DNA from 3 places in the Pseudomonas sp. HP_12 genome. Region 1 is predicted to be linked to each of the others. Evidence: riboswitches for the same ligand, from Rfam matches in the RefSeq annotation. Region 1 holds a riboswitch; each other region holds the start of a gene.
The links. Region 1 has a riboswitch for cobalamin ahead of cobO (cob(I)yrinic acid a,c-diamide adenosyltransferase). Riboswitches for the same ligand answer to the same signal wherever they lie in the genome.
Positions count from the first base shown of each region.

Region 1 (10,365 bases):
ACCGCAGCCGCCTGCTGTTTCGGACAGCGCATTGCACTTCCGTTGGTGAACAGGTTCATAACGACGTTGCTCGAAGCACATCATCCTGGGGAAAGAGGCAGTAATGACTGATACGCGTCGTTGGTTCTGGCTGGGCGGGGTTATCCTGGTCTGTTTGTTCGTCTGGCTGCTGCATTCGATTCTGACGCCGTTCCTCGTGGCGCTGCTGCTGGCGTACATGGGCGATCCGCTGGCAGACCGGCTGGAAAAACTGAAGCTGTCCCGCACCATGAGTGTGGTGACCGTGTTTCTGTTGTTCACCCTGATTTTCATGGGCCTGCTGCTGGTGCTGGTGCCGATGCTGGCCAAGCAGCTTTATCGTCTGTACGAATTGGCACCGCAGATTCTCGACTGGCTGCAACACACCGCCATGCCGTGGGCGCAGGCCAAGTTGGGGCTGGCAGACGGCTTCTGGAAGTTCGACAAGGTCAAGGCGGCGATCTCGGAGCACATGGGCCAGACCGGCGACATCGTTGGCATCGTCTTGTCCCAGGCCACGACCTCGACCCTGGCGCTGATCGGCTGGCTGACCAACCTGGTGCTGATCCCGGTGGTCTGCTTCTATCTGTTGCGTGACTGGGACGTGATGATGGCGAAGGTGCGCAGCCTGCTGCCCCGTCACCGCGAGAAGAAGATCGTCGCGCTGGCGGACGAGTGCCATGAGGTATTGGGTGCGTTCATTCGCGGCCAGTTGCTGGTGATGGTCGCGCTGGGCGTGATTTACGCCGCCGGCCTGATGCTGGTCGGGCTGGAGCTGGGGCTGTTGATCGGTGTCATTGCCGGCCTGGCGGCCATCGTGCCGTACATGGGTTTTGTGATCGGCATCGGCTCGGCGATTCTGGCGGGTTTCTTCCAGTTCGGCGGCGACCTGTATCCGATGCTGGGCATCGTCGCGGTGTTCATGGTCGGTCAGGCACTGGAAGGCATGGTGCTGACCCCGTTGCTGGTGGGTGACCGCATCGGTCTGCACCCGGTTGCGGTGATCTTCGCGATCCTGGCGGGCGGCGAGCTGTTCGGCTTCACCGGCATCCTGCTGGCCCTGCCGGTGGCGGCGGTGATCATGGTCCTGGTGCGCCATGTTCATGACCTGTACAAGGATTCGGACATCTACGGCGGTCTGGACGACCCGGATCTCTGATTCCCGCGAATCAGGATGCGTACCGGCGCGCGGTGCTCACCGCGCGCCTCCTTTCTCGGCGGGTTTTGCCCGTATTCCCCAGTGATACCAGTGACATACGCAAGCCTTTGATTTTGCTGGCGGTCTGCCGCATTGTGCGGCCAGCCCTGCGGGTATAGACTTTGCGCACTTTTCACAGAGGCCCCTTGGCGGTTCGTCACGAACCGTTCAGCCAGCATGAAACCAGTTCAGCTGCCCCTGAGTGTGCGTCTGCGTGATGACGCCACCTTCATCAATTACTATCCAGGCGCCAATGCCGCTGCACTCGGCTATGTCGAGCGGCTGTGCGAAGCCGAGGCCGGCTGGACGGAAAGCCTCATCTATCTGTGGGGCAAGAACGGGGTAGGGCGTACGCATCTGTTACAGGCCGCCTGCCTGCGATTCGAACAGATGGGCGAGCCAGCGGTTTACCTGCCGATGGCCGAACTTCTCGATCAAGGCATCGGCCTGTTCGATCATCTGGAGCAGTACGAACTGGTGTGCCTCGATGACTTGCAGGCGGTGGTGGGCAAGCCTGAATGGGAAGAGGCCTTGTTCCACCTGTTCAACCGGCTGCGCGACAGTGGCCGACGCTTGCTCATCGCCGCTTCATGCTCGCCCCGAGAGCTGCCGGTCAAGCTGGCGGACCTGAAATCACGGCTGACCATGGCGCTGGTGTTCCAGATGCGCCTGTTGTCCGACGAAGAAAAACTCCGCGCCCTGCAATTGCGCGCGTCCCGCCGGGGGCTGCACCTTACCGACGAAGTGGGGCATTTCATCCTCACCCGCGGCAAGCGCAGCATGAGTGCGCTGTTCGACCTGCTTGAACAGCTCGATCAAGCCTCACTGCAGGCCCAGCGCAAGCTGACCATTCCGTTCCTGAAAGAAACCCTCGGTTGGTAAGCGCGTCCGTGGTCGATCAGGCTTTGGTCCTGCAAACTGCGGCGGCCCTGCGTCATGCCACACGCATCCTGATCATCACCGGTGCTGGCCTTTCGGCGGATTCGGGTTTGCCGACCTATCGCGGTGTCGGTGGTCTGTACAACGGCGAGACCGACGACGGCCTGCCGATCGAAATGGCGTTGTCCGGCCCGATACTGCGTCGTGATCCGGCGCTGTGCTGGAAATACATTGCACAATTGGGCAGCGCTTGCCTGGGCGGACGTCCCAATGCGGCGCACTATGCCATCGCCGAATTGCAGCGGCGCAAGCCGGAATGCTGGGTGTTGACGCAAAACGTCGACGGCTATCATCGCGCTGCGGGCAGTCCGCCAGAACGGCTGATCGAAATTCATGGCCAGTTGGCGCCGCTCTACTGTCAATCTTGTGGCGCCGAGGATCTGCAGTTGAGCGAGCACCTCAACCGGCCACTGCCACCGCTGTGCGCCCGCTGTACTGGCGTTTTGAGGCCATCGGTGGTGTTGTTTGAGGAGATGTTGCCAGAGTTGGCACTGAACGTGCTTCAGGAAGAGATGGCAAAAGGCTTTGACGCTGTGCTCAGCACCGGAACCACCGCCAGCTTCCCGTACATTCATGAGCCTATGCTGCGCGCTCGGGTGACGGGAGGCTTTACTGCCGAGATAAACCCTTCGCCGACCGATCATTCCGCGCACATGGATGCGTTTCTGAGGTGTAGAGCCTTAGAAGTGATGGACGACATCGTAAGTCACATTTGTTTCGATTGAATTTGCAAATGGGTACGATTGAAGGCATAGTCTCGGCTTCTTTACACTTCAGCCACGGTCGTGCACATGCTAAACCGCTTCGCACCCCTCGTGCCTCTCGCACTCGTAACGCTGTTGTTCGGCTGTGCGGCCCAGATGCCGACGTCGCAACAACAGTCGCAAAGCCCCCAGTTCCGGGACTCTGCCACCGCTCAATCCGCCAGCAAGCGTGCCGATTACGCGTCCTCCGTACTGGATGACGAAGTCGCCACCGAAGACGAGCTCGCTCAATTTGCCGACAACAAGCCGTACCGCCTGCCGGTTCTGGCTGACAGCATTCTCGAGCGCGGCAAATCCCTGATAGGCACTCGCTATCGCTTCGGCGGCACATCGACCACCTCCGGTTTCGACTGCAGCGGTTTCATCGGTTATCTCTTCCGCGAAGAGGCGGGCATGAGCCTGCCGCGTTCCTCCCGCGAAATGATCAACATCGATGCCCCTCTCGTTAAACGCAATGACCTCAAGCCAGGCGACCTGCTGTTCTTCAGCACTGCCGGCCGTGGTCGTGTCAGCCATGCGGGCATCTACCTGGGCGATGATCAATTCATTCACTCCAGCAGCCGCCGCAGCGGTGGTGTCCGCGTCGACAGCCTCGACGATGCCTACTGGGCCAAGACGTTCATCGAAGCCAAACGCGCGCTGGCGATGGCACCCTCAACGGTACCTGCAACCACCACCGCGATGAGCTCGACTACACTCAAGCGCCAAACCCGTTAATTCCGGGCGCGCAAAGGGCCAACCCCTCTTGCGCGCGACCCCGGCCCTCGGCAAAGTAAGCTGCATCCCGCACAGGTTGTCGTGTTTATGTCGTTAACGGTTCGCCTGATCGTCGCCTCTCTGGCTGTGCTGCTGGCCGCATGTTCCAGCACTCCACCGCCTGCTCCACGCAAGGTCGTCTACCGGCCTGTAGTTTCCGCTCCTCCCCAGTTTTCTTCACCGCTCGCCGACGACGTTTTGTTGCGCGCGATCGGCCTCGTTGGCACGCCTTATCGCTGGGGCGGCAACACGCCTGATTCGGGTTTCGATTGCAGCGGCCTGATCGGCTATGTCTACCACGACGCCGCCGGTATCACCCTGCCGCGATCCACGCGGGAAATGATCACCCTGCGTGGCCCGGACATCGACCGCAGCCAGTTGCAGACCGGTGATCTGGTGTTCTTTGCCACGGGTGGCGGCTCCCACGTCAGCCATGCCGGCATCTACGTCGGGGAAGGGCGATTCGTTCACGCACCGGCCACCGGCGGCACCGTCAAACTCGACAGCCTGGACAAGCCTTATTGGCAAAAGGCCTGGCTGAATGCCAAGCGCGTTATCCAGCCGTCGAACTTGGCCAGGCAATAGTCGTTTTTGAGGCAACGTGTTCATGGGCTGTTGCTGCAGGAACACCTGTGCATTCCAGGGTGAAATCCCGTAAACCCGTGGGCGCTCTGTCCACGGTTCGATTGACGCTCCCCAGTCAACCCTCTAACCTTCGCGCCATGTTTCAGGTGCCCGGGACCTTGTTGGTCCACAGGGTGAAACAGGGAAGCCGGTGCGATTGCTCGTGCGATCAATTCCGGCGCTGCCTCCGCAACGGTAAATGAGTCTGGGCCACGCACAATGCCACTGTGTTCGCTGAACATGGGAAGGCGCCTGGCCTGCCACGGTTGTGGCAACTCATGAGTCCGGAGACCGGCCTGATCCATCGAACAGCATCACGGAGGGCGATGCTCTGCTGCAGGCCGGGCCATGTCCGGTGCCTGCTGACAGTCCTTGCTCGTGCCCTCCGTTTGCCACACCTGCCCTCAAGCGGAGAGCTGAGATGAGCGAATCCCCCGAACGTGACGAACGCCACCTGGCGCGCATGCTGCGCAAAAAGGCGGTGATGGACGAGCGCATTTCCAGCGCGCCAAATGAATGCGGACTGCTGCTGGTATTGACCGGCAACGGTAAAGGCAAAAGCAGCTCGGCCTTCGGCATGCTCGCCCGCGCCATGGGCCACGGCATGCAGTGCGGCGTCGTGCAGTTCATCAAGGGCCGCCACAGCACAGGCGAAGAGCTGTTCTTCCGCCGCTTTCCCGAACAAGTGCGTTACCACGTGATGGGCGAGGGCTTCACCTGGGAAACCCAGGACCGCCAGCGCGACATCGCCGCCGCCGAAGCCGCCTGGGCCGTGACCCGGGAAATGCTCAAGGACGCCTCTATCGGCATGGTCGTGCTCGATGAGCTGAACATTGCCCTCAAGCACGGCTATCTGGACCTGGAGCAGGTGCTGAGCGATTTGCAGGCGCGCCCGCCGATGCAGCACGTGATCGTCACCGGTCGCGGGGCGAAGCAGGAACTGATCGACCTCTCCGACACCGTTTCCGACATCGGCGTGGTCAAGCATGCCTTTCAAGCCGGCATCAAGGCGCAGAAAGGCATCGAACTGTGAGTGAGCGCCAGCTCCGGCACTGCCCGGCAGTATTGATCGCTGCGCCCGCGTCCGGCCAGGGCAAAACCACCGTCACCGCCGCACTCGCCCGTCTGCATCGCAATCAGGGGCGCAAGGTGCGCGTGTTCAAATGCGGACCGGACTTTCTCGACCCGATGATTCTCGAACGCGCCAGCGGCCATCCGGTGTACCAACTGGACATGTGGATGATCGGCGAGGACGAAAGTCGGCGCCTGTTGTGGGAAGCCGCCGCCGACGCCGACCTGATCCTCATCGAAGGCGTCATGGGCTTGTTCGACGGTACGCCCTCCAGCGCAGACCTGGCCCGGCGTTTCGGCGTTCCGGTCCTGGGGGTGATCGACGGCACGGCCATGGCCCAGACCTTTGGCGCCCTGGCGCTTGGGCTGGCGCGCTATCAGCCGGATCTGCCGTTTGCCGGCGTGCTGGCCAATCGCGTCGGCACAGTGCGCCACGCGCAGTTGCTCGAAGGCAGCCTGACCGAAGGCCTGCGCTGGTACGGCGCGTTGTCCCGTGAAACCGGCATTGAGCTGCCCAGCCGGCACCTCGGCCTGGTGCAGGCCAGCGAATTGAATGACCTGGACATGCGCCTTGACGCTGCGGCCACCGCGCTGGCCAGCACCTGCGACGCCACGTTGCCGCCGTCCGTGACCTTTACCGCGCCGGAATTCGTGCCGGCCGAACCGCTACTGGCCGGCGTGAAAATCGCCATCGCCCACGACGAGGCGTTCGCGTTTTTCTACGGCGCCAGCCTCGACCTGTTGCGGGAGATGGGCGCCGAACTGTCGTTCTTTTCGCCGATCCGCGACCGCGAATTACCCGACGCCGACAGCCTGTATCTGCCGGGCGGTTACCCGGAACTGCATCACACGGCGCTGGCGGAAAACCACAGCATGCTGGCCGCGATTCGCGCGCACCACGCCGCCGGCAAACCCTTGCTCGCCGAATGCGGCGGGATGTTGTATTTACTCGATGCCCTGACCGATGTCGACGGCCAGCGCGCCGAAGGGGTGGGCTTGCTCAAGGGGGAAGCCGTGATGCAAAAGCGTCTGGCCGCCCTGGCCCTGCAATCGGTCGAACTGCCGGAAGGCATCCTGCGTGGCCACACCTATCACCACTCCCTGACCAGCACCGAGCTGACCCCCATCGCCCGCGGCCTCAGCCCCAATGGCGGGCGCGGCGCCGAAGCGGTGTACCGCGAAGGGCGCATGACCGCGTCATACGTGCACTTTTACTTTCCCTCGAATCCCCAGGCGATGGCGGCGCTGTTTTTGCCATGAGCCCATCTAATTCAACCGCCGCATTCTGTGAGAGCGAGCTTGCTCGTGAAGTGGGCGCGTCCGATCCCACTCCTTGTCTGAAAAACCGCTTTCGCGAGCAAGCTCACTCCTACAAGGGGCGCATCGCGGGTGATTGCTGTGTTTCACGCGCGGGACAGGCGAGCCATGACTGAACACACCTTCACCGACCCCGAACGCGCCGCCGTTTACCGCGCCATCGCCGAGCGTCGCGACATGCGTCACTTCTGCGGGGGCACAGTCGCGCCCGAGTTGCTGGCCCGTCTGCTCGAAGCCGCCCACCACGCGCCGAGCGTTGGCCTGATGCAGCCGTGGCGGTTCCTGCGCATCACCGACCCGACGCTGCGCGCGCAGATTCAGGCGCAGGTGGAAGAAGAACGCATCCGCACCGCCGAAGCCCTGGGCGAGCGGTCCGACGATTTCATGAAGCTGAAGGTCGAGGGCATCAGCGACTGCGCCGAGGTATTGGTCGCCGCGTTGATGGACGACCGCGACAAACACATCTTCGGGCGTCGCACCCTGCCGGAAATGGACATGGCGTCGTTGTCGTGCGCGATCCAGAACCTCTGGCTGGCGGCCCGTGCCGAGGGTCTAGGCATGGGCTGGGTGTCGCTGTTCGATCCCCAGGCCCTGGCTGATCTGCTGAAGATGCCAACCGGTTCAAAACCCCTGGCGATCCTGTGCCTGGGCCCGGTCAAGGCATTTTACCCGGCGCCGATGCTGGTGCTGGAGGGCTGGGCGCAGCCGCGCGCGTTGCAAGAGTTGGTCTACGAGAACACATGGGGAGTGATTGAATGAGTGTGGCGTTATTGAGCGTCGCCGGGGTCGCGCTGGACGCGTTGCTCGGCGAGCCAAAACGGAACCACCCGCTGGTGGCGTTCGGCCGTTTTGCCGAGCGCATCGAACAGCGCCTGAATGCTGCCGGCCGGGGCTGGCGCAGCCATGGCGTGACGGCGTGGTTCATCGCCGTCATTCCGCTGACCCTGATCGCCACGTTGCTCAGTTGGCTACCGTTGATTGGCTGGCTGGTGGACGTGCTGGCGCTGTACTGCGCGTTGGGTCTTCGCAGTCTGGGCGAGCACGTCGAGCCGGTCGCCCAGGCGCTGCGCAGCGACGATCTGCCCGAAGCGCGTCGGCGCGTCGGCTATCTGGTCAGTCGCCAGACCTCCGAGCTGGACAGCACCGAAGTGGCCCGTGCCGCCACGGAATCGGTGCTGGAAAACGGCAGCGACGCGGTGTTCGCGGCGATTTTCTGGTTCGTCGTGCTGGGCGCGCCGGGCGTTGTGCTCTATCGGCTGAGCAACACCCTCGACGCCATGTGGGGCTATCGCAACGAGCGCTTCGAACGCTTCGGCTGGGCGGCGGCGAAAATCGACGACCTGCTCAACTACATTCCGGCACGCTTGGTGGCATTAACCTACGCGCTGCTGGGCAACACCCGACTGGCCCTGCGCTGCTGGCGCACCCAGGCCCCGAAGTGGGACAGCCCCAATGCAGGCCCGGTGATGGCCGCCGGCGCCGGTGCGCTGGGCGTCGAGCTGGGTGGCGCGGCGATTTATCACGGCGAGCTGCATGAGCGCGCGACCCTGGGCGAAGGCGTGCCTGCGGACGCCGACTCCATCGATCGCGGCTGGCAACTGGTGCAGCGCGGCGTGTGGCTGTGGTTGCTGATTTTGTGTCTGGGGACAGAATTCTATGCTTGAACACGGCGGCCGATTGCGTGGCGCAGTCCTGAAATACGGCATTGATGAGGCGGACTGGCTGGACCTGTCCAGCGGGATTTCGCCGTGGTCGTGGTCAATCCCGGCGATTCCTGAAGCGGCCTGGGCGCGCCTGCCGGAAACCGATGACGGTCTGGAAGCCGCCGCCCGCCGCTACTACGGCGCCACGGACGTGCTGCCGGTGGCCGGTTCCCAAGCGGCGATTCAGGCGCTGCCGCGTCTGCGTCAGGCGGGCAAGGTCGGCGTGCTGTCGCCGTGCTACGCCGAGCACGCCGAGGCCTGGCGCAACACCGGTTTTCTGGTGCGCGAAGTGCTTGAGCACGAAGTGGAGCGGTTCATCGACACCCTTGATGTGCTCGTCGTGGTCAACCCGAACAACCCCACCGGCCTGAGCCTCACGCCCGAACGCCTGCTGGAATGGCACACGCGGCTGGCCCAGCGTGGTGGTTGGCTGGTGGTCGACGAAGCGTTCATGGACAACACGCCGGAGTTGAGCCTGGCGGCTTACACCCAGCGTTCGGGGCTCATCGTATTGCGCTCGTTCGGCAAGTTCTTCGGGCTGGCCGGTGTGCGCCTGGGTTTTGTGCTGGCGGAGCCGCGCTTTCTCAAAGTCATGGCGCGGCAGATCGGCCCCTGGTCAGTCAGCGGGCCAACCCGCATCATCGGTCAGGCCTGTCTCAACGACGTGGCCGGGCATCAACGCCAGCGCCAGCGCACCGAGCAGGCCAGTCAGCGTCTGGTTGATGTGCTCAGCCGCCACGGCTTCGCGCCCAAGGGCGGCTGCGCGCTGTTTCAGTGGCTGATCACGCCGCTGGCGGAAGAACTGTATGAGTTCTGCGCACACCGGGGCATCCTTCTGCGGCTTTTTATTAACAACAGCAACAACAACAGCAGCCTGCGTTTCGGCCTGCCCCGCGAGGACGCCGACTGGCAGCGTCTGGAACAGGCACTGAGTGAGTTCTCCCGGGAGCGCCCATGAACATCGGCAAAACCCTGATGGTGCAGGGCACCACGTCCGATGCCGGTAAAAGCACGCTGGTGACGGCGCTGTGCCGCTGGCTGACCCGACAGGGCGTGCGCACCGTGCCGTTCAAGCCACAGAACATGGCGCTCAACAGCGCAGTGACCGCGGACGGCGGCGAGATCGGCCGCGCCCAGGCCGTGCAAGCCCAGGCCTGCGGCCTCGAACCCCACACCGACATGAACCCGGTGCTGCTCAAACCCAACAGCGACACGGGCGCGCAAGTGATCATTCACGGGCGCGCCGTCACCACCATGAACGCCGTCGCCTACCACGACTACAAAGCCATCGCGATGCAGGCCGTACTCGCTTCCCATCGCCGCCTCAGCGAGGGCTGGCCGGTGGTCATGGTCGAAGGCGCCGGGTCGCCGGCCGAGATCAACCTGCGCGCCGGCGACATCGCCAACATGGGCTTTGCCGAAGCGGTGGATTGCCCGGTGCTGCTGGTGGCGGACATCAATCGCGGCGGGGTGTTTGCCCATCTGGTCGGCACGCTGGAATTGCTGTCGCCCAGCGAACAGGCGCGGGTCAGAGGTTTCATCATCAATCGTTTTCGCGGCGACATCGCGCTGCTTCAGCCCGGCCTCGACTGGCTCGAACAGCGCACCGGCAAACCGGTGGTGGGCGTGCTGCCCTACGTGATGGACCTGCATCTGGAGGCTGAAGACGGTCTTGATCAGCGCCAGACCGACAAGGCCGAGCAGGTGCTCAATGTCATCGTGCCGGTCCTGCCGCGCATCAGTAACCACACCGACTTCGACCCGCTGCGCCTGCACCCCCAGGTCAATCTGCAATTCGTCGGCCCTGGGCAGGCGATTCCCGGCGCTGACCTGATCATCCTGCCCGGCTCGAAAAGCGTGCGCAGCGATCTCGCCTATCTGCGCGCCAACGGTTGGGACACCGCCATTAGCCGCCACCTGCGTTACGGCGGCAAAGTGCTGGGCATCTGCGGTGGCCTGCAAATGCTGGGCGAAG
Region 1 covers NZ_JBTOQG010000012.1:333,730-344,094, reverse strand. Annotated here, with positions in the region: gene ACYASU_RS11585 (DUF2066 domain-containing protein) at 1-49, shown strand, start outside; gene ACYASU_RS11580 (AI-2E family transporter) at 104-1,177, shown strand; gene hda (DnaA regulatory inactivator Hda) at 1,394-2,098, shown strand; gene ACYASU_RS11570 (NAD-dependent deacylase) at 2,107-2,880, shown strand; gene ACYASU_RS11565 (C40 family peptidase) at 2,947-3,636, shown strand; gene ACYASU_RS11560 (C40 family peptidase) at 3,724-4,260, shown strand; cobalamin riboswitch at 4,388-4,613, shown strand; gene cobO (cob(I)yrinic acid a,c-diamide adenosyltransferase) at 4,721-5,332, shown strand; gene ACYASU_RS11550 (cobyrinate a,c-diamide synthase) at 5,329-6,630, shown strand; gene bluB (5,6-dimethylbenzimidazole synthase) at 6,796-7,446, shown strand; gene cbiB (adenosylcobinamide-phosphate synthase CbiB) at 7,443-8,351, shown strand; gene cobD (threonine-phosphate decarboxylase CobD) at 8,344-9,348, shown strand; gene ACYASU_RS11530 (cobyric acid synthase) at 9,345-10,365, shown strand, end outside.

Region 2 (10,365 bases), on a different contig from region 1:
TCTGCTGGAAAAGCAGAACACCCCCGGCATCGGCATCCGCGTGTTTATTACCCAGCCTGGCACCCAATACGCTGAAACCTGCATTGCCTACTGCAAGCCGGGCGAAGAGAAACCTGAAGACACGGCCATCGGCCTGAAAAGCTTCACCGCCTGGATCGATGCATTCAGCGAAGCGTTTCTGGACGACGCCGTTGTCGATTACGCGACTGACCGCATGGGTGGTCAACTGACCATCAAGGCGCCAAACGCCAAAGTGCCGATGGTCAACGCCGACAGCCCGATCAACGAGCGTATCAATTACTACCTGCAGACCGAGATCAACCCGGGCCTCGCCAGTCACGGCGGCCAGGTGACCTTGATCGAGGTGGTGGAAGAAGATGAGGCAAATGTCGCCATTCTCCAGTTTGGCGGTGGTTGCCAGGGTTGCGGTCAGGCCGATGTGACGCTCAAGGAAGGCATCGAGCGCACGTTGCTGGAGCGCATCCCCGAGCTGACCGGTGTGCGTGACGTGACCGACCACACTCAGAAAGAAAACGCGTATTACTGAGTCAACGTGTGATACCAGGAAGTATGGTGTTGCAGGCAAGCCCCGACGAGTTCGGGGCTTTTTTGTGGGCGCTCGCCAAGGTCTAGAGGCGCACGCTAGGGCCTGAACACATGGGCATGGCCCGCGCGATACAGCGATGACTCGCTGAACACGTCGTTGCCCAGTACCCGACCCACCAGGATCAGCGCGGTGCGACGAAATCCCTTGATCCGCACCTTCTCCTCGATGTCTGCCAGTGTGCCGGTGACCCAGTCCTGATCGGGCCAGCTGGCGCGATGCACTACGGCGATGGGGCAGTCGGCGCCATAGTGCGGCGTTAGCTCGGCGACGATCTTGCCGAGGTTATTGACCCCCAGATGGATCGCCATGGTTGCCCGGTGCCGTGCCAGATCGCCCAGGCTTTCGCCTTCGGGCATGTCGGTTTTGTCGGCGTAGCGGGTCAGGATCACGCTCTGGGAGATGTCCGGCAGCGTCAGCTCTGTCCCGAGCAACGCGGCGCAGGCGGCGGTGGCGGTGACGCCGGGGATGATTTCGAAGGGGATCTGCAATTCGCGCAGGCAGCGGATTTGTTCGCCGATCGCGCCATACAGGCTCGGATCGCCGGAATGCACGCGCGCCACGTCCTGGCCCTGTGCATGAGCGGATTTCATCAGCTCGATGATCTGCTGAAGGTGCAATGGAGCGCTGTTGGTGACCTGAACTGCCTGATGACCTTCCAGCACTGCTTCAGGCACCAGGGAACCGGCGTAAATGATCACCGGGCAGGAGCGGATCAGCCGCTGGCCTTTGACAGTGATCAGGTCCGGATCGCCGGGGCCGGCGCCGATGAAAAAAACAGTCATGGGGTGTCCTGATTGGGGTTCATTTGAGCACTGCTTGGATGGCTGCATGCGGTCCAGTGGGACCGGCTTTAGCCGGGAAAAGGTCTGCGTGTACACCCTCAAATTTGCAGCGTGGCGCCTGACGTCTTCCCGGCTAAAGCCGGTCCTACAAGGGTTAGCCGGTCCTACAAGATTGCGGTTGCCAGAGCAAAGGTCGCGTGGGGGCTTTTTCGGCGGGGGATGACCAAGGTCGCGGGCGCGCCGGTCAACCGTGTCACCATCGCCAGCGCCGCGCTTTCTGCCACGCCGTAGCAGCCAGTGCGTTCGAAGGCGATGTCCGAACGGTAAGTCAGCTGTGCCTCGTAAGCCGCCAGATCACCCGCGCTGAAAAACCCGATCGTCAGCCCCAGCTCATGACCCAGTGCCTGCAGCCCTACCTCAGCCGACTTGCCGTCAATGGAGGCGAGGGCGGCAACGTCTGTCAGCTGAAGACGTCCCTCCCGCAACCCATCCTCCATCAACTGCCGAAGCTCCAGCGCCGAACAGCCGCGCTGGCAGCCCAGACCGACCACCCACAGCGGCCGATCGTGCACTTCATTCACAGAGCAGGCTTCAAACCGACGTGCGTCTCGGTCGCTTCATTGCGCCGAGACAACCAGGCGCTGATCAAGCCCAAGGCAATCCAGAAAACCGCATTGGTCAGCAGCGACGCGATCTTGAATTGCGCTTCAAGGGCTTCCGGCGCCAGTGCCGAGTGCACCGCCGGTTGCGGCGCGCCGACGATATGCGGCACCACCAGGATCACCGCGCCCAAGGCCTTCCACACCCAGTGCCGGGCAAACACTATCAATGCCAGGCCTGCAGCCGTGGAGGCGGCGGTGCCGACCCACCAGATCTGCCGTTGGGTCAGATCCGCCGCGACAGTGCCGGGCAGCTCGGGCGGCAAACCAAGAGTGGGCGCCAGCACGAACACCGCATAACCGGCCAACCCCCACAGCACGCCTTCGCGGGCTCTGGTCGGCGTACGCAGGGTGTACAGCGCCGCCAGCATCAGGGCGAAGCCGACCGCGACCACCAGATTGCCGCCGGTGGTGGACAGCACGCGCTGCCAGCCGTCTTCCGGCTCCCAGGCTTCGGCGTCATGGACGTGGCCGGCCATCGCACCCTCGGCGTGCTCGTGCATCTCAGCAGCCGGGGCCTTTTCGTAGGTCTCCGCCTGCAGGATCAGTGGCGCCACCGAGAAGCTCTGCAGCAGTGTCAACAACAGGGCGGCGAGCAGTCCGGTGAACCCGGCCGTTTGCGCAATTCGCTTGAACATGGCGGCGGGTCTCAATGGCACGGGAAGGCAGAGCTGTGACGGGTGTCGTGTGCCGCGTTGTGCACCGCATCGATGTGGGAGAAGCCGGCGAAGTACACCAGAAACGCGCCTAGAAACATCGCGCTGACGGCGGCGACAATGCGCTGGCTTTGGGTGGCGGTCACGGCTGTTGTGGTGTTTGTGCTGGTGCCGGTGCCGGACGTCTGGCGGGGTGTGCTGATGGACATGGCGCTTCCCTCTGAAGTGGATTCAGCGGACGGACGCGAAGACACCGCAGGCGAAGGCCGGCAGTGATCAACAGCGCCCGCCCACCGCGGGTTGTGTTATGTAGCGTTATCGGGCCGGTCTCCGGGCTCGCGAGGGGCACATGCATCAGCCGTTACAGCCGTCGTGCCTTCAAGAATCGCCTTCCCATATCGATGCCGACACAGTGGATCTGACTCTTCACTCGCTTACCGTTGCGGGGGCAGCACCGGACTGATACACACCCGAAGGTCTGCACGCACCGGTTTCCCGTTTCACCCTGTGAAGGGCACCCGTAACAAGGTGTGTAGCAGACCACGGGCTGTTTGGCTCGTCAATCGGCCCTTCAGCCGATGCGTCAATCAATGCAGCGATCGGTGCGTCAATTGGCGCGGCGATCATTGCAAAGCGCGATTGACCGGCCTCCAGTCACTGCGTAGCCTTGCGCACTTGAGGTTCGCCGGCCGCCCGGTTTCGGATACGTCACAGGGCCACCGGCGCTAAGAAGGGAATGCGGTATCAAGCCGCAGCTGCCCCCGCAACTGTAAACGGACAGCTTCATTGCACAGCCACTGCGCAAGCGGGAAGGCGCAATGAATGTCAGTCGCCTGATGATGCCTGTCAGCGACCGGCCGCCGTGAGCCAGGAGACCTGCCTCGATTCGGACCGCCTGCAAGCGGCCGAGGAATTTCACTACAACCGGGCGGGGTGATCCGGTGGCGAATCGAACCGCGCGCCTGCTTCCACCGGCCTGCGCTGTTTTCGTCCTCGTTGCCCCGCCGCACGCCTGAGGGCAACCGATGAAAACACTGGCCAAACTCCCTGTCACCATCGTCACCGGCTTTCTCGGCTCGGGCAAAACCACTTTGCTGCGGCACATGCTCGACAACGCCGAAGGCCGACGCATCGCCGTCATCGTCAACGAATTCGGCGAACTGGGCATCGACGGCGACATCCTCAAGCAATGCACCATCGGCTGCACCGAAGAAGAAGCCGTCGGTCGCGTGTACGAACTGGCCAACGGCTGCCTGTGCTGCACCGTTCAGGAAGAGTTTTTCCCGGTGATGCAGGAACTGGTCGCCCGTCGTGGCGACCTCGATCACATCCTCATCGAAACCTCGGGTCTGGCCCTGCCGAAACCCCTGGTCCAAGCCTTCCAGTGGCCAGAAATCCGCAACGCCTGCACCGTCGACGCCGTGATCACCGTGGTCGACAGCCCGGCCGTGCTCGCGGGCACCTTCGCCGCGTTCCCGGACCAAGTCGACGCCCAGCGCAAGCTTGATCCGAACCTGGACCACGAATCGCCGCTGCACGAGCTGTTCGCCGACCAACTGGCCAGCGCCGATCTCGTCGTGCTGAACAAGGCCGACATGCTCGACGCTGATGCTATCGCCGCCGTGCGTGCCGAAGTCGCCGAAGAACTGCCGCCGGCGGTGAAGATCGTCGAAGCGAACCGGGGCCAGCTGCCGATCAGCGTGTTGCTGGGCCTGGGCGCCGAGTCCGAGCTGCACATCGACGGGCGCAAGACCCACCACGATCACCACGAAGGCGACGATCATGATGACCACGACCATGACGCCTTCGACTCGATTTCCATTACGCTGCCCCAGGCCGACGAATCGCTGTTGCTCGACGCGCTGACCCAGGCCGTCGTCCAGCACGGCATCCTGCGTGTCAAAGGCTTCGCCGCCATTCCCGGCAAACCCATGCGCCTGCTGGTGCAAGGTGTCGGCACGCGTTTCGACAAGCATTTCGACCGCGCCTGGAAGCCAGACGAAGCCCGGGAAACCCACCTGGTGCTGATCGGCCAGGAACTGGACGCCGGCGTCCTTGAAGCGCAATTGCGCGACGCAGTCTCAGGCATAAAAGGCTAACCATGCACCTGCTGCGTACACAGCCCGGCGGCTTCGTCCCCGACGACAGCATCGCTGACCTGGGCCAGACGCCCGCCGAGCTGGTGATCCTGTGCAGCGCCGACTCGAATCTGGCGCTGCTGGCTGAAACCGCGCGGCAATTGCCGGATAGCTACCCGAGCCTGCGCCTGGCCAACCCGATGCAGGTGCAAAACCATGCGTCGGTGGATCTGTACGTGGACGAGGTGCTGCGCCACGCCAAAGTCATCCTGATTTCCCTGCACGGCGGCATCGGCTACTGGCGTTACGGCGTCGAGCGGCTGGTGGAGCTGGCCGCGAAAGGCGTGAAGCTGATTCTAGTCCCGGGCTGTGATCGGCCAGACCCCGAGCTGAGCGGCCTGAGCACGGAATCTGTCGAAGACCGCGAGCGTCTCTGGCATTACCTGCGTCAGGGCGGCAAGCACAACGCGCTGGCGCTGTTCAATTTCATCGCCACCCGCTGGCTGGGCGGCGACTACCTCTGGGCCGAGCCGCAGACCCTGCCGCGCACCGTGATTTATCACCCGCACCACGCCAACGCCGACCTGGCCCGCTGGCAGGCCGACTGGCGCGCCGATCAGCCGGTCGCGGCCGTGCTGTTCTATCGCTCCCACCTGCAGGCAGCCAACACCGGTTTCCTCGATGTGTTCTGCGAGCGCTTGTCGGCCCAGGGCCTGAACCCGTTGCCGATTGCCGTCGCCAGCCTGAAGGAAGCCGGCTGCATGAGCGCGATACAGGACTGGCTCGACGAGGTGGATTGCGAGGTCATTCTCAACACCACCGGCTTCGCCCAATCCAGCCCGGAAGCGCCGGATGTTCGGCCGTTTCGCCGAGACATCCCGGTCATTCAGGCCATTTGCGCCCAGGACAACGAACCCGCCTGGCAGGCAAGCGCCCAAGGGCTGGGCCCCCGCGACCTGGCGATGCACATCGCGCTGCCGGAACTGGACGGGCGCATCATCAGCCGGCCAATCAGCTTCAAGGACCTGGCCTGGCACAGCGAGCGCAGTCAGTCCGACGTGGTTTGCTACCGCGCCCAGCCGGAACGCATGGATTTCGTCGCCGAACTGGCCCGGCGCTGGGTGCTGCTTGCCCGCACCGCCAACACCGACAAGCGCGTAGCGCTGATTCTGGCCAACTATCCAACCCGCGACGGGCGCATCGGCAACGGCGTCGGCCTCGACACCCCGGCGGCCGCGCTGAACATCCTTAAGGCCATGCAGGCGGAGGGTTACCCGGTTGAGGACTTGCCCGAGACCGGTACTGCGCTGATTCACGCCTTGCTCGGCGGCGTCACCAATGACCCGGACAGCCTCGATCAACGGCCGTGCCACCAGAGCATGGCCATGGACGAGTACAGGGCGGCGTTTCAAGCGCTGCCGCAAGCCAATCGCGATGCAGTCATCGCGCGATGGGGCGTCCCTGACACCGACCCCATGTGCCGGGACGGGCGGATGATGATCGCCGGCCTGCGTTTCGGCATGACCTTCGTCGGCATTCAACCGGCGCGGGGCTACAACGTCGATCACAGCGCGGTGTATCACGACCCCGATCTGGTACCGCCCCACGGCTATCTGGCGTTTTACTTCTGGCTGCGCAAACGCTATGGCGCCCACGCTGTCATCCACGTCGGCAAGCACGGCAATCTGGAGTGGCTACCGGGCAAAGGCGTCGGCCTGTCCGAACACTGCTGGCCGGACGCGATCCTCGGCCCGATGCCGAATATCTACCCGTTCATCGTCAACGATCCGGGCGAGGGCGCCCAGGCCAAGCGCCGCACCCAGGCGGTGATCATCGACCACCTGATGCCGCCGCTGACCCGCGCCGAAACCTACGGTCCGTTGCGCGACCTTGAACTGCTGGCGGACGAATATTACGAAGCGCAGCTGCTCGACCCGCGCCGTGCCCGGGAGCTGCAAAAAGACATTCTCAGGCTGGTGCGCGAGACCCATATCGACCGCGAACTGGCGATGGACGGGGACGCCAACAGCGAGGCCGACGCCGCCGTGTGGCTGCCGCGTCTGGACACCTACTTGTGTGACCTGAAGGAATCGCAGATCCGCGACGGCCTGCACGTGTTCGGCGAGTCGCCCACCGGCCGGCTGCGCATCGACACGCTGTTGGCGATGGTGCGCGTGCCTCGGGGTGATGGTCGCGGCGGTCAGGCCAGTCTGCTGCGGGCGTTGAGTCAGGCGCTGGCGCTGGATTTCGACCCGCTGGACTGTGATCTCGGCGCGCCATGGACCGGCGACAAACCTCAGGCATTACATGAAGTCAGCGCTGAACCATGGCGCACGACCGGCGATACCCGCGAGCGGCTGGAGCTGCTGGCCGCGCAGATGATTGAGCAGATTGCCAGCGGCTTTCCTCTCAGTAATCGGTTAGAAAACAACAGCTTGTCCGACGTTGCTCAGTCCCTGCATGAAGTGGTTATCCCTCGCCTCGACGCCTGCGGTCCAGCAGAAATGTCGAACCTGCTCAGCGCGCTAAGTGGGCGATTCGTCCCGGCCGGGCCGAGCGGCGCCCCCAGCCGTGGACGGCTGGACGTGCTACCGACCGGCCGCAACTTCTTCTCCGTGGACGTGCGCAATCTGCCGACCATGACCGCGTGGCGCATTGGTTTCCAGTCTGCAAATCTGTTGCTGGAGAGGCACTTACAGGACCATGGTGATTATCTACGTCAACTGGGGCTTTCGGTCTGGGGCACGGCGACCATGCGCACCGGCGGTGATGACATCGCCCAGGCCATGGCGCTGATGGGTGTGCGGCCGGTGTGGGCGACGGGCAGTCAGCGCGTCGATGACTTTGAAATCCTGCCCCTGAGCCTGCTCGACCGGCCGCGGGTCGATGTCACCCTGCGGGTCTCCGGGTTCTTCCGCGACGCCTTCGCCAACCTGATCCGCCTGTTCGACGCCGCAGTGCAGGCCGTCGCCGCGCTGGACGAGCCCGACGACATGAACCCGCTGGCCGCCCGCGTGAGTCAGGAGCGCGAGCAATTGCAGCGCGACGGTCTGGATGCCGAGCAAGCGGCGAAGCAGGCTGGCTGGCGCATTTTCGGCGCCAAGCCGGGGGCGTATGGCGCGGGAGTACAGAACGCCATCGACGGACGGTTGTGGCAGAGCCGCGAAGACCTTGCCGAGGTCTACCTGAACTGGGGCGGCTACGCCTACGGCGGCAGCGATGAAGGCACCCCGGCCCGTGACGGTTTTGCCAAGCGGCTGAGTCAGGTTCAGGCGGTGCTGCAGAACCAGGACAACCGCGAACACGACTTGCTCGATTCGAACGATTACTACCAGTTCCAGGGCGGCATGCTGGCGGCAGTGGAAAGCCTGTCCGGCGAGAAAGTCGCCAGTTATCACGGCGACCACAGCCAGCCTGATCTGCCGAAGATCCGTACGCTGAAGGAAGAGCTTAACCGGGTGGTGCGCTCCCGGGCGGCCAATCCGAAGTGGATCGAAGGGGTCAAGCGCCACGGCTACAAGGGTGCGTTCGAGATGGCGGCGACCGTGGATTTCCTGTTCGCCTTCGACGCCACCACCGAGCTGATCGACGATCACCAATACGCGCTGCTCGCCGATGCGTATCTGTTGGACGCCTCGACCCGCGATTTCATCCAGCAGCACAACCCGGATGCGCTGCGGGACATGACCGAGCGCATGCTCGAAGCGCAGCAGCGCGGCCTGTGGCAGGAGCCCGGCGAGTACCGCGAGGCGCTGGAGAATCTGTTGCTGGACATCGAAGAGTCATGAGTCTGAACGAGCGTCTGCACATCCCTCTGGAAAGACTCCTGACTGGATTGAACACCGTGATTGACCCGCAGCTTTACGAGAACCGACCATGACCGACACCCCACATTTTCCCCTCGCTGCCGTCGTCGGTGCCGATGACCTGAAGCTCGCCCTGTGCCTGACCGCCATCGACCCGAAAATCGGTGGCGTGCTGATCGAGGGGCCGCGCGGCATGGCCAAATCGACCCTGGCCCGAGGGCTGGCGGATCTGCTGGCCAGCGGACAGTTCGTCACGCTGCCGCTGGGGGCAACCGAAGAGCGCCTTGTCGGCACGCTGGACCTCGACGCGGTGCTGGGTGAAGGCCGCGCGGCATTCTCGCCGGGGGTTCTGGCCAAGGCGGACGGTGGCGTGCTGTACGTCGATGAGGTCAATCTGCTGCCGGACCATCTGGTCGATCTGCTGCTGGACGTGGCTGCCAGCGGCGTCAATCTGGTGGAGCGCGACGGTATCTCCCATCGCCATGCCGCGCGCTTTGTGCTGATCGGCACCATGAACCCGGAAGAAGGCGAACTGCGCCCGCAGTTGCTCGACCGTTTCGGCCTGAACGTGGCGTTGAGCGGGCAGACATTGCCGGAACAGCGCGGGCAGATCATTCGCCGCCGGCTGGATTTCGACGCCGCGCCTGAGGCGTTCTGTCAGCATTGGGCCCCGCAGCAGCAGGCGTTGAAGGCGCGGTGTGAAACCGCCCGGAGCCTGTTGCCGACCATCGAGCTGGATGACGTCAGCCTGGGCCTGATCACCGAGCGTTGCTTTGCGGCCGGGGTCGACGGTTTGCGTGCGGATCTGGTCTGGTTGCGCGCGGCCCGTGCCCATGCGGCTTGGCGCGGCGGTGCTCAGATCACCGAAATCGACATCGACGCCGTGGCCGATTTCGCTCTGCGCCATCGTCGTCGGGAGCCGCAACCGCCGCATCAGCCGCAATCCCGGCCGCCTGCGTCATCAGAGCAAAGCCCGCCGAGACCCGACAACGGCGCTCAGCCGCAGCACGAAGCGCCAGAAACAGGCGAGGGCAGTTGGGGTGAGTTGCCCGCCCGCAGCGTGCAGGCGGGCAGTCGCAAAGAAGTGCCCCGCTGGCCAAAAAAGCCCTAGGCATTCGCCCCCGCCTGTCGAAGGGGGCGAATGCCAGCCCTCGACCGGGTGCCCTGGGTGGCGGTAGAAACGGCGCTGCCCGCCCCGGTGCGGAGGGCGCCATTGCCTGGCTGCCGACCTTGCTGCGCGGCCGCCCTCGGGTTCGTGACGATCTGGTACGTCAGCCCCGCAGTCGCCGGCCGGAGCAGCTCTGGCTGGTGATCGTCGACGCGTCGGCATCGACCCGGCGCAATCAGGCGTTGAGTCAGGCGAAGGGTTTATTGGCGGGGTTGTTCGATGATGCGTATCGGCAGCGCGCCAGGCTGGCGTTGCTCACCGCCAGCGGCAAGGGCGCGCGCTGGCAGCATCAGGGCTTGAAAGCCGGCGCCGCGTTGCAACCCTGGCTGGATGCATTGGGTGCTGGGGGCGGCACGCCGCTGTTTGACGCGATCAATCAGGCGGCGGACTGGTCAGCAAAACGGCAGAAGCGCTGCCCGGCGGAGCAGCAACGGGTGCTGATTCTCACGGACGGGCGCGTCAAAGACATGCCGGCGCTATCAAGGCGACCGGCGCAGCCGCTTCCCTTGTTCGGCGGCCCCGTGCTGCTGATCGACATCGAGCGTGGGGCCATTCGACTGGGCCGCGCCCGGGACATCGCCGCGCAGCTGGACGCCGACTACCGTCACA
Region 2 covers NZ_JBTOQG010000006.1:146,047-156,411, forward strand. Annotated here, with positions in the region: gene nfuA (Fe-S biogenesis protein NfuA) at 1-547, shown strand, start outside; gene cobM (precorrin-4 C(11)-methyltransferase) at 643-1,389, opposite strand; gene ACYASU_RS06790 (cobalamin biosynthesis protein) at 1,554-1,970, opposite strand; gene ACYASU_RS06795 (CbtA family protein) at 1,967-2,686, opposite strand; gene ACYASU_RS06800 (CbtB domain-containing protein) at 2,698-2,913, opposite strand; cobalamin riboswitch at 3,009-3,241, opposite strand; cobalamin riboswitch at 3,380-3,589, shown strand; gene cobW (cobalamin biosynthesis protein CobW) at 3,730-4,803, shown strand; gene cobN (cobaltochelatase subunit CobN) at 4,806-8,570, shown strand; gene ACYASU_RS06815 (ATP-binding protein) at 8,659-9,699, shown strand; gene ACYASU_RS06820 (vWA domain-containing protein) at 9,753-10,365, shown strand, end outside.
Region 2: linked by a shared signal. The riboswitch ahead of cobW (cobalamin biosynthesis protein CobW) and the one ahead of cobO (cob(I)yrinic acid a,c-diamide adenosyltransferase) in region 1 are both predicted to bind cobalamin.

Region 3 (10,365 bases), on a different contig from region 1:
TGCTGACCGTGAACACCCACAAGGGCTTCACCGCCCTGAACCGGCGTTTCATACTGCCGGAGTTGCGTGAAGCCGTGCGCAGCACCGGTGCCGACCTGGTGTTTCTCCAGGAAGTCCTCGGCGGCCATGACCGCCACGCCGCCAAGTACGAAGACTGGCCCGACACGCCGCACTACGAATTCCTCGCCGACAGTATGTGGACGGACTTCGCCTACGGCCGCAACGCGGTCTACCCGGACGGCCATCACGGCAACGCGCTGCTGTCCAAATACCCGATCCTGCATTACCGCAATCTGGACATCTCGATCACCGGGCCGGAACGCCGCGGCTTGCTGCATTGCGTGCTGCAAGTGCCAGGGCATGCCGAGGTACACGCGATTTGCGTGCACCTCAGCCTGCTGGAAAGCCATCGCCAGTTGCAGCTGAACCTGCTCTGCGACCTGCTCGACTCCCTGCCCGAGGATGCACCGGTGGTGATCGCCGGCGACTTCAACGACTGGCAGCTGCAGGGCAACAAGCGCCTGCAGCGCTGCGGCTACCTGCATGAGGCCTTCGAGCGCAGTCAGGGGCGGCTGGCGAAGACCTACCCGGCTCGCTTCCCGATGCTGCGTCTGGACCGCATCTACCTGCGCAACGCCACCAGCCACCAGCCGAAAATCCTCGGCACGCGGCCGTGGACCCATCTGTCCGATCACCTGCCGCTGACCGTCGAAGTGCACATGTAACAGCGGGCATTACTCGTCACCGCCGTTGGTCTGCCAGTCAAGCGACGGGTTAAACCATTGCGTGAACGCCCCCTCACAGCTAAGGCGAGGTACTTGTCTCGCCTTCTCAATAACAAGAGGTCTGCGATCATGGCTAACACCGGAAAGTCGAACCCTGGCAATTTTGCGAACGATAAAGAGAAAGCGTCCGAAGCCGGCAAGAAAGGCGGACAGGCTTCAGGCAGCGGCAATGCCGGAAGCGATATGAAGAAAGAATCGGGTGCAGGCGCGAGCGGCACCGGCAAGAAAGGCGGCTCAGGCGGCAAGTCGTAACGACGTGCGGGTGAGTGAAGCGAGCGAGGGCCAAGGCTCTCGCTCTTTTGTTTGAGCATCAGTCAAAAAAGCAATGTACGCCTCATAGCAAGCACACGTGTCAGCGGCACCCTCCTCCCTCATTTATCCGGATCGATCAGCGGCACCGTCGCGTCCCGATCAAACTGTGAACCCGGGTCTTCGTTGCCCGGATCCATGTCGGCGTCAAATCCTGTCTCTTCGTCACCCGGCTGGGGAGCGGGGCGCGGCGGAACGGGTGCAGCGTCAGGTGTATGGGATTGCATGGCAGTCACCTCTCATTTCAATGTGGCCAATAATAGAGTCAGAGGGCTCGACAACGACCGGGTTCAATGGATCGAGCTTAGCTGGCGCTGACGGTCCAGTGCACGGCGTCTTCGGCAAACTGCAATTGCTCGACACGATGGGCAATGCCGCACGCCAGCGAATCTTCGGCGCGGATCACCTTCTCCTCCGCTGACAGGCAGCGCCCGATGTCCAGCGGGTGCACGGCGCTCACGGTCTCGCTCTGATAGATATTTACGTAGCGCTGCAGGTCGTTGTCCAGGCTGCGCAGGTATTCGCGCATGCGTGAGTGGTCCACCGAGCTCTGGTTGAAGTACCAGCTCATGGGGTGGATCAGAAACCGCGAGTGGGGGCAGACGATCCGCTCCTGAGCCGCCAGGTAGATGACGATGCCCATGGATTCGATGTTGCCGCTGTTCAACGCACGGATCGGCACTTTCAGGGATTTCAGGAAGTTGTACAGCGTGAATCCCAGTGCGGTGCTGCCGCCGGCGGTCGACAGATTCAGCAGCAATCCGGTCGCGCCCTTGCCGAGGGCTTCGAGGCAGCGATCGCGAAAATGCTCGGTGCTGGCCTGATCGACACCGCAGTGGAAATGAATGATGTGCTCGCTCATCGGCGGCCTCGCTGGTCATGGATGGCGTACTCACGGGCCTCTTCCCGGCTAAAGCCGGTCCTACCAAGAATCCCGGCGCCTTCGTAGGACCGGCTTCAGCCGGGAAGGCGTCGGACGCCACTCCGCAAATACAGGCTATGGGCAATCCTCAAATCTGTGCCGTCGACGGATCTATCTGAAATGTTGAAATTCGCACGCGTGGCTAAAGTCGCATGGGATGAGGATAGCCGCTCGCCGAGCATGTGAAAGCACACGCTCGCCCATTCCGAAGAACCCCTGCGGCAATCAACAGTCAGTAAAGAAGCTTCGCCGGTTTCATCGTGCTCGATCCGGGCCATGAACCGCGCGCCATCCAACACGCCCCACCGCACAGGACACCCCCCCAATGAGTCTGCACGACAAGATCATCGGCCGCCTCGGCTTCGGCTCCGCGCCGCTGGGCAACATGTTCCGCACCATCGACGAAGAGGAAGCAGCGGCCACCGTTCAATCCGCCTGGGACCAGGGCATTCGCTATTTCGACACCGCGCCCATCTACGGCGCCGGCTTGTCCGAGCAGCGCCTGGGCAGGGCCCTCGCCGGCGTCCCCCGCGACCAGTACACCCTGAGCACCAAAGTCGGCCGGCTGATTTCCGACGAGATCGACACCGAGACCCGCAGCGGCCCGTTCGCCGAGGGCCTGAAAAACAAGATCGTCACCGACTATTCCGCCGACGCCACGCTGCGTTCCATTGAAGCGAGCCTGGAGCGGTTGAACACTGATCGTCTGGATATCGTGTTTGTCCACGACGTCGCGCAGGACGCCCACGGCGATGCCTGGACCGAGCATTTCAACATCGCCCGCACCGGCGCTTTCCGTGCCCTCACCCGCCTGCGCGAAGAAGGCGTGATCAAGGCCTGGGGCCTGGGCGTCAACCGCGTCGAGCCGTGCGAACTGACGCTGGATCTGGAAGAAGCCCAGCCCGATGGTTTCCTGCTCGCCGGCCGCTATTCGCTGCTCGATCACGACCAACCGCTGCAACGGCTGTTCGACAAGGCCCGTCAGCACAACGCCGAGTTCGTCGTCGGCGGGCCTTACAGCTCCGGCGTGTTGGTGGGCGGCAAGCATTTCGAGTATCAGGAGGCGTCGCCAGCGATGCTGGACAAGGTGGCGCACATCCAGGAGATCGCCCGTCAGTACCAAGTGGACATCAAGTCCGCAGCGCTGCAATTTGTCCTTGCCAACCCCCTGGTGGCGGCGGTGATTCCGGGTGCCAGCCGCCCGTCGCGGATCATCGAGGACGTCACCGCGCTTAACGCACAGGTGCCGGATGGTTTCTGGCAGGCCATGCGCGATCAGGGCTTCATCGCCCTGCAGGCGCCCGTGCCGATGAAAGACTGATATCGTGGGCAACGACGCCGGGCCAGACGCCCGGCCTTGTTTTCTGCGCGAGATCTGTCCATGCGAATTCTGATCGTCAACGTCAACACCACCGAATCCATGACCGAGACCATTGCCGAGCAGGCCCGCAGCGTGGCCTCGCCTGGCACCGAGATCATCGGCCTGACCCCGCGCTTCGGCGCCGAGTCGGTGGAAGGCAATTTCGAAAGTTACCTCGCGGCCATCGCGGTGATGGACCGGGTGATGTCCTACGAAGGGCCCTATGACGCCGTGATTCAAGCGGGTTACGGCGAACACGGCCGCGAGGGTTTGCAGGAGTTGCTCGAGGTGCCGGTGGTGGACATCACCGAAGCGGCGGCCAGCCTGGCGATGCTGCTGGGGCATAAATACGCGGTGGTCACCACGCTGGACCGCACCGTGCCGCTGATTGAAGACCGTCTAAAGCTGGCCGGCGTGTACGAACGCTGCGCCTCGGTGCGGGCCAGCGGCATGAGCGTACTGGAGCTGGAGGAATCGCCGGAGCGTGCGGTCGAGGCCATCGTCGAGCAGGCCATGGAAGCGGTGAGTCGGGACAAGGCCGAGGTGATTTGCCTGGGCTGCGGCGGCATGGCCGGCCTGGATCAACTCATCCGTGACCGCGCCGGCGTGCCCGTGGTGGATGGCGTGACCGCTGCGGTGGCACTGGCGGAATCACTGGTGCGTCTGGGGTTGAAGACCTCGAAAGTGCGGACCTATGCGACGCCACGGCCGAAGAAGATCGTGGGTTGGCCGTTTAAGCCGCTGGTCTGAAGATCGTTGGTTGGCCGTTCAAGCCGCTGGACCAACGACGCCCGTGCGGCCAACGCAAAACCCCTGTAGGAGTGAGCTTGCTCGCGAAGACTGAATTCCAGCCGCCGAAGATTTAGCGAAAGTTCGGGCATCTTCGTGAGCAAGCTCACTCCCACAGGTTTTGCATCTGCTTCAGGCGCTGCATCTCCTTCAGCTTTTGCATCTCCCGCAGGTTTAGTGCTGCTGCCGCTACTGCAAGGTGTTTAGCCGCGCTCCGGCGCACGGCCTCCGCATTAGCCTCCACCCGCCGAATCGTTTAGTATCCCCGCCGCCGGTTTCCGCTCGGAATTAATAGGGAATCCCCAGGCGCGTGCTGCGCGCTGAAAGGGAACTGTCCCCGCAACTGTAGGCGCTGAGCCCTGCTTCCTGTTTGCCACTGGGTGACCCCGGGAAGGCCGAAGCACGGCGATGAAGCGCCAGTCAGGAGACCTGCCGGCCAGCATATTCATTCACCGGCGGGGTGTCCGGGGAAGGACTCCCGTTCGTGCGTCGTTCGCGCGCGCTGTGCTCGCCCTCATCGTAGGAGCGCCTGTCGGGATGGACTTTCCAGTGCCTGCTTCGCCAAGCATTCAGGCTATCTGGAGATCGCTTTCATGCCGCTGCGCCGCCTCGCCGCCCTGCTCGTCACCCTGACCTTGCCCACTGCCGCCCTCGCGGCGTCGACGGTTTACCCCTTGACCGTGGACAACTGCGGCCAAGCGCTGACCTTCACCCACGCCCCGCAGAAAACCGTGACCATCGGCCAGGCGGCCACCGAGATGCTCTATGCCCTCGGACTGGGCCCGAACGTCGTCGGCACGTCGCTGTGGTTCAACCCCGTCCTGGCCCAGTACCAAACCCTCAACAACGGCATCGCTCGGCTCGCGGATAACGCGCCGAGTTTTGAATCGGTGATCGGCAAACGCCCGGATTTCGTTCCGGTGCAGTTCGAGTGGATGGTCGGGCCACAGGGCGCCGTTGGCACCCGCGAGCAGTTTCGCGACCTGGGCATCCCGACCTACATCCTGCCGTCCGATTGCGAGGGCAAGAACAACCGGGTCGGCGCCGACGGCACGCGCCTCGAAGCCTTCCGCATCGACACGCTGTACAAAAGCCTGCGGCAGCTGGCGCAGATTTTCGACGTGCAGGACCGTGGCGAACGGCTGATCGCGGATTACCAGGCGCGGCTGGCCCGGGCCGTTGCACAGGCGAACGCCCATGCCAACCCGCCCGTCTCGGCGGTGTTCTGGTTTTCCAGCCCGGACATCAACGTCGACCCCTACGTCGCCGGACGCAAGGGCATTCCCAACTTCATGCTCGACACCCTCGGCATGCGTAACGTCATCGACTCCGACGAGGAATGGCCGACCGTGGGCTGGGAAACCATCGCCAAGGCCAACCCGACGGTGCTGGTCATCGCGCGGATGGACCGCCGCCGCTTCCCGGCCGACGATCACGAGAAGAAGCTGGCCTTCCTCCGCTCGGACCCGGTCACACGGAATATGGATGCGGTGAAAAACAATCGCATCGTAGTCATGGACGCCAGCGCCATGGAGTCCAGCGTGCGGCTGTTTGACGGCATCGAACAACTGGCTCAGGCCACTCATCCGCAATGATGCCGCTCCGTATTCCTCGCTCAAGCATCGTCCGAATGTTCGGCCACGGCGCTTGGGCGACCGCGTTGCTGGCGCTGGCGGTGCTGGCGGGCGTGGCGATCGGCGAGACGTCGATCGGCCTGCCGGTGATCGTTCAGGTGCTGGCGAACAAGCTGTGGGCCGCGGGCTATCCCCTCGACCCCATCGACGAGGGCATCGTCTGGAATTACCGCCTGACCCGGGCCATCGTGGCCGCCACTTGCGGCGCAGGGCTGGCGGTGTCGGGCTTGGTCTTGCAATCGCTACTGCGCAACCCGCTGGCCGATCCCTACTTGCTGGGCATTTCCGCCGGGGCTTCGACCGGCGCAGTGCTGGTGGCGATCATCGGCATCGGTGCCGGGACGATTTCCCTGTCCACCGGCGCGTTTGCCGGCGCAATCGCCGCCTTCGCGCTGGTCGCCCTGCTCGCCCGCTCCTCTCGGGGCCAGACCGCTGCCGGCCAGATCATCCTGGCGGGCATTGCCGGGTCCCAGCTGTTCAACGCCCTGACCTCCTTCCTGATCACCAAGTCGGCCAATGCCGAGCAGGCCCGCGGGATTATGTTCTGGTTGCTGGGCAATCTCAGCGGCGTGCGCTGGTCGTCGGTGGCGCTGTCGGTGCCGGTCGTGGTGCTCGGCTTGCTGGTGTGCCTGTGGCATCGGCGCGCGCTGGATGCGTTCACGTTCGGCAGCGATTCAGCGGCGTCCCTGGGCATTCCGGTGCGCCGGGTGCAGGCCGTGCTGATTCTCACCGCCGCGCTGATGACGGCGGTGATGGTGTCGATCGTCGGGTCCATCGGCTTCGTCGGTCTGGTGATTCCCCACGCGGTGCGCCTGATGGCCGGGGTACGTCATGCCCGCTTGTTGCCCTTGAGCGCCCTGATTGGCGCGCTGTTCATGATTGCCGCCGATGTGCTGTCGCGCACCTTGATCAAGGGTCAGGTGTTGCCGATCGGGGTCATCACGGCGCTGGTGGGCGCGCCGGTTTTTGCCATGATTCTGGTCCGCGGGAATCGTCCTCGATGAACGCCCGTGAGGAGGTGCCCGGCACCATGCTGGAAGGGAGTGACCTGAGTTATTCGGTCAAGGGCGCGCAACTGCTCAGTGGGGTGAGCCTGGCGATTCGGCCGGGGGAAAACCTGGGGATCGTCGGGCCGAATGGCTCGGGGAAGTCGACGCTGCTGAAGCTGCTGGCGGGGATTCAAAAGCCGTCTCGGGGCGACGTTCACTTGGGCGGGAGGCGCTTGTCGTCGCTGAGCCGGCGGGACATTGCGCGGCAGGTGGCGGTGGTGGAGCAGCACGCGCAGACGGGGGATTCGATCAGTCTGTTGCAGGCGGTTGAGTTGGGCCGTACGCCGTGGCTGTCGGCGCTGGCGCCGTGGGGCGCGGACGATGACCGGATTGTGGCGCAGGCGCTGGCGGATGTGAGTTTGCAGCACTTGGGGCATCGGGCGTGGCATACGTTGTCGGGTGGGGAGCAGCAGCGGGGTCATATTGCGCGGGCTTTGGCGCAGCGGCCGCAGGTGTTGTTGCTGGATGAGCCAACGAATCATCTGGATATTCAGCAGCAGTTGTCGATTTTGCGGTTGGTGCAGGATTTGCCGGTGACGACGGTGGTGGCGTTGCATGATTTGAATCAGGCGCTGGGGTGTGATCGTCTGGCGGTGATGGACGGCGGGCGGTTGGTGGCGTTGGGTTCGCCCTTTGATGTGTTGTCGCCGGAGTTATTGGGTGAGGTTTTCGGGGTGCGGGGGCATTGGTTGGTTGATCCGTTTGACGGGGCTCGTCTATTGCGGTTGCGGGCGGGTTCCCCTTAAAGATCAAGATACTTGAGATCAAGGGCGTCCGCCTGGGGCGGACTGTTTCGCCTTCGGCGAGTTACTTGGAAAAGCACCCCAAGTAACCAAGGGTGCCTGCTCCTGGTTGGGCCCTTCGTTCCTCAGGGTTCCTTCACTCCGGTCTCGCTCCGTGGGCCCGCGCCGAACGGACATCCATGTCCTGACGGCGCTCTTGCCGCATCCATGCGGCTCGGCCCACTCCGCGAGACCTCCGTTCAGCCTGCACCCAAGTCGCGTTTTGCGGTGTTTGAGCCTTTTGGGTATGAAGATCAAGAGCAGATCAAAGGCTTCCCGGCTGAAGCCGGTCCTACAGTGAGGTCACGCGTCCCTCACTGGCTGGACGCGGTCTCGTAGGACTGGCTTTAGCCGGGAAGAGGCCAGTTCAGGCGCTGAAGGATCTTCGGACTGAATGGTATTTGTGGGAGCGAGCTTGCTCGCGAATGCGGTATCCCAAACGGCGCCGTTCGTGCAGCCCCACCCCCCAACCTCAATACCTCGGCTTCACCGCCTTCCACTCCGGTTTGTATTTCTGCATTTGCCGCACATCATCCCGCTGGCGAATTCCGCACGTCAGGAATTGGTCATTGAGTTTGCCCAGCTGGTCGTAGTCCAGTTCAAGCCCCAACCCAGGTTCGCGGGTGAGGTGGACGCACCCGTCGATGATGGGCAGTTTGCCGCCTTTGATGACTTCTTCGTCCGGTTCTTGCCACGGGTAGTGGGTGTCGCAGGCGAAGTCGAGGTTGGGGACGGCGGCGGCGACGTGGGTCATGGCCATGAGGCTGATGCCCAGGTGGGAGTTGGAGTGCATGGAGACGCCGAGGCCGAAGGTGTCGCACATTTTTGCCAGCGCCTGGGTGTCGCGCAGGCCACCCCAGTAATGGTGGTCGGCGAGGACGATCTGCACGCTGTTCAGCGCGACGCTGCGGCGGAATTCGTCGAAGTCGGTGACGACCATGTTGGTCGCCAGCGGCATGCCGGTGCGTGTATGCAGTTCGGCCATGCCTTCCAGCCCCGGCGTCGGGTCTTCGTAGTATTGCAGGTCATCGCCGAGCAGTTCGGCCATGCGGATCGAGGTTTCCAGCGACCAGTTGCCGTTGGGGTCGATGCGCAGTGGGTAGCCCGGGAAGGCCTTTTTCAACGCTTTGATGCAGGACACTTCGTGTTCCGGGTCCAGGGCGCCGGCTTTGAGTTTGATGCTTTTGAAGCCGTAGGCTTCGATCATCCGCCGCGCCTGGGCGACGATCTGCTCTTCGCTCAGCGCTTCACCCCAGCTGTCGGGCGCGTAGGGCGAATCGGCGTGCTGGGCGTATTTGAAGAACAGGTACGCACTGAACGGCACGCGGTCGCGAACGGCACCGCCCAGCAGGTCAACCAATGGCAGATTCATGGAACGTGCCTGCACATCCAGAAACGCCACTTCAAACGCCGAATAGGCATTGCTCACCGCTTTGCTGGCATGGGAACCCGGCGCCAATTCGGCACCCGCTACCGAAGTGGGTTTGTTCGCCGCCACCGTCGCTTTGACCACCGCCCGCAGCTGGTTGAGGTTGAACGGGTCCATGCCGATCAACTGGCTCTGCAACTGCTGCTGGATCGCCAGGGCCGGGGCATCGCCGTAGCTTTCTCCCAGGCCGAGGTAGCCGTTGTCGGTTTCGACTTCGATGATCGAGCGCAGGGCGAAGGGCTCGTGGATGCCGCTGGCGTTGAGCAACGGCGGATCGCGGAAGGCAATCGGGGTGACGGTGACGCGTGTGATTTTCAAATGACTTCTCCCGGTCAATCAGGGTGTGAGGCTAGGGTTTGACGCTGGACGGTGAGCTGAGCGACGCGGCTGCTTGCAGTGGCGCAGCGTCTTCAAGCTTTGGGCGGTGTGGGTCGCCTTTCGGTGTGGTACGGGCGAAAAAGATCACCACGGCCGCCACCAATGAGGTGAGTGCCAGGCCGTACATGCCGCCTTGAATGGAGCCGGTTTTCTGCTCCAGAAAGCCGAACGCGGTGGGCGCCACGAAGCCGCCGAGGTTGCCGATCGAGTTGATCAGCGCGATCACCGCCGCTGCGATGCGCGCGTCCAGATAGCCTTGGGGAATCGGCCAGAACAGCGCCGAAGCCGCCTTGAAACCGATGGCCGCGAAGCAGATGGCGACGAAGGCGAAGATCGGCCCGCCGACGGTGGACATGAACATCCCGCACGCGGCAATCACGAGGGTGACCGCGACCCACGCCTGTTGGTGCTTGAAGCGGGCCGCCAGCGCGGCGAAGCCGTACATGGCGATGATCGAGATGATCCACGGAATCGAGTTGAACAGGCCGACTTCGAAATCGCTGAGGCTGCCCATCTTCTTGATCATGCTCGGCAGCCAGAAGGTCGCGCCGTAGATGGTCAGGGCCACGGAAAAGTAGATGAAGCAAAAGAGCATGATCTGCCGGTCGGCGAGCAGCTTGAAGATCGACGGCTTGATCACTTGCGCCGCTTCACGGGCGCGCTGTTCCGCGTCGATGGCGCTGATCAGTGCGCCCTTCTCTTCTTCGCTCAGCCATTTCGCCTCGCGGGGATGGGACTGCAGCCAGAACCAGACAAAGCCGCACAGGGCGATGGAGGCGAAGCCTTCGATGATGAACATCCACTGCCAGCCGTGCAGGTTCATGCCGCTGACGCCGAGCAACGCCCCGGACACCGGCCCGGAAATCACCGAGGCAATGGCCGAGCCGCTGAGGAAGATGGCCATGGCCTTGCCGCGTTCGCTGGAAGG
Region 3 covers NZ_JBTOQG010000001.1:493,533-503,897, forward strand. Annotated here, with positions in the region: gene ACYASU_RS02160 (endonuclease/exonuclease/phosphatase family protein) at 1-725, shown strand, start outside; gene ACYASU_RS02165 (con-10 family general stress protein) at 855-1,037, shown strand; gene ACYASU_RS02170 (hypothetical protein) at 1,157-1,321, opposite strand; gene ACYASU_RS02175 (ATP-dependent Clp protease proteolytic subunit) at 1,399-1,956, opposite strand; gene ACYASU_RS02180 (aldo/keto reductase) at 2,342-3,337, shown strand; gene ACYASU_RS02185 (aspartate/glutamate racemase family protein) at 3,398-4,126, shown strand; cobalamin riboswitch at 4,421-4,616, shown strand; gene ACYASU_RS02190 (ABC transporter substrate-binding protein) at 4,759-5,760, shown strand; gene ACYASU_RS02195 (FecCD family ABC transporter permease) at 5,796-6,803, shown strand; gene ACYASU_RS02200 (ABC transporter ATP-binding protein) at 6,800-7,594, shown strand; gene ACYASU_RS02205 (glucarate dehydratase family protein) at 8,103-9,377, opposite strand; gene ACYASU_RS02210 (MFS transporter) at 9,409-10,365, opposite strand, start outside.
Region 3: linked by a shared signal. The riboswitch ahead of ACYASU_RS02190 (ABC transporter substrate-binding protein) and the one ahead of cobO (cob(I)yrinic acid a,c-diamide adenosyltransferase) in region 1 are both predicted to bind cobalamin.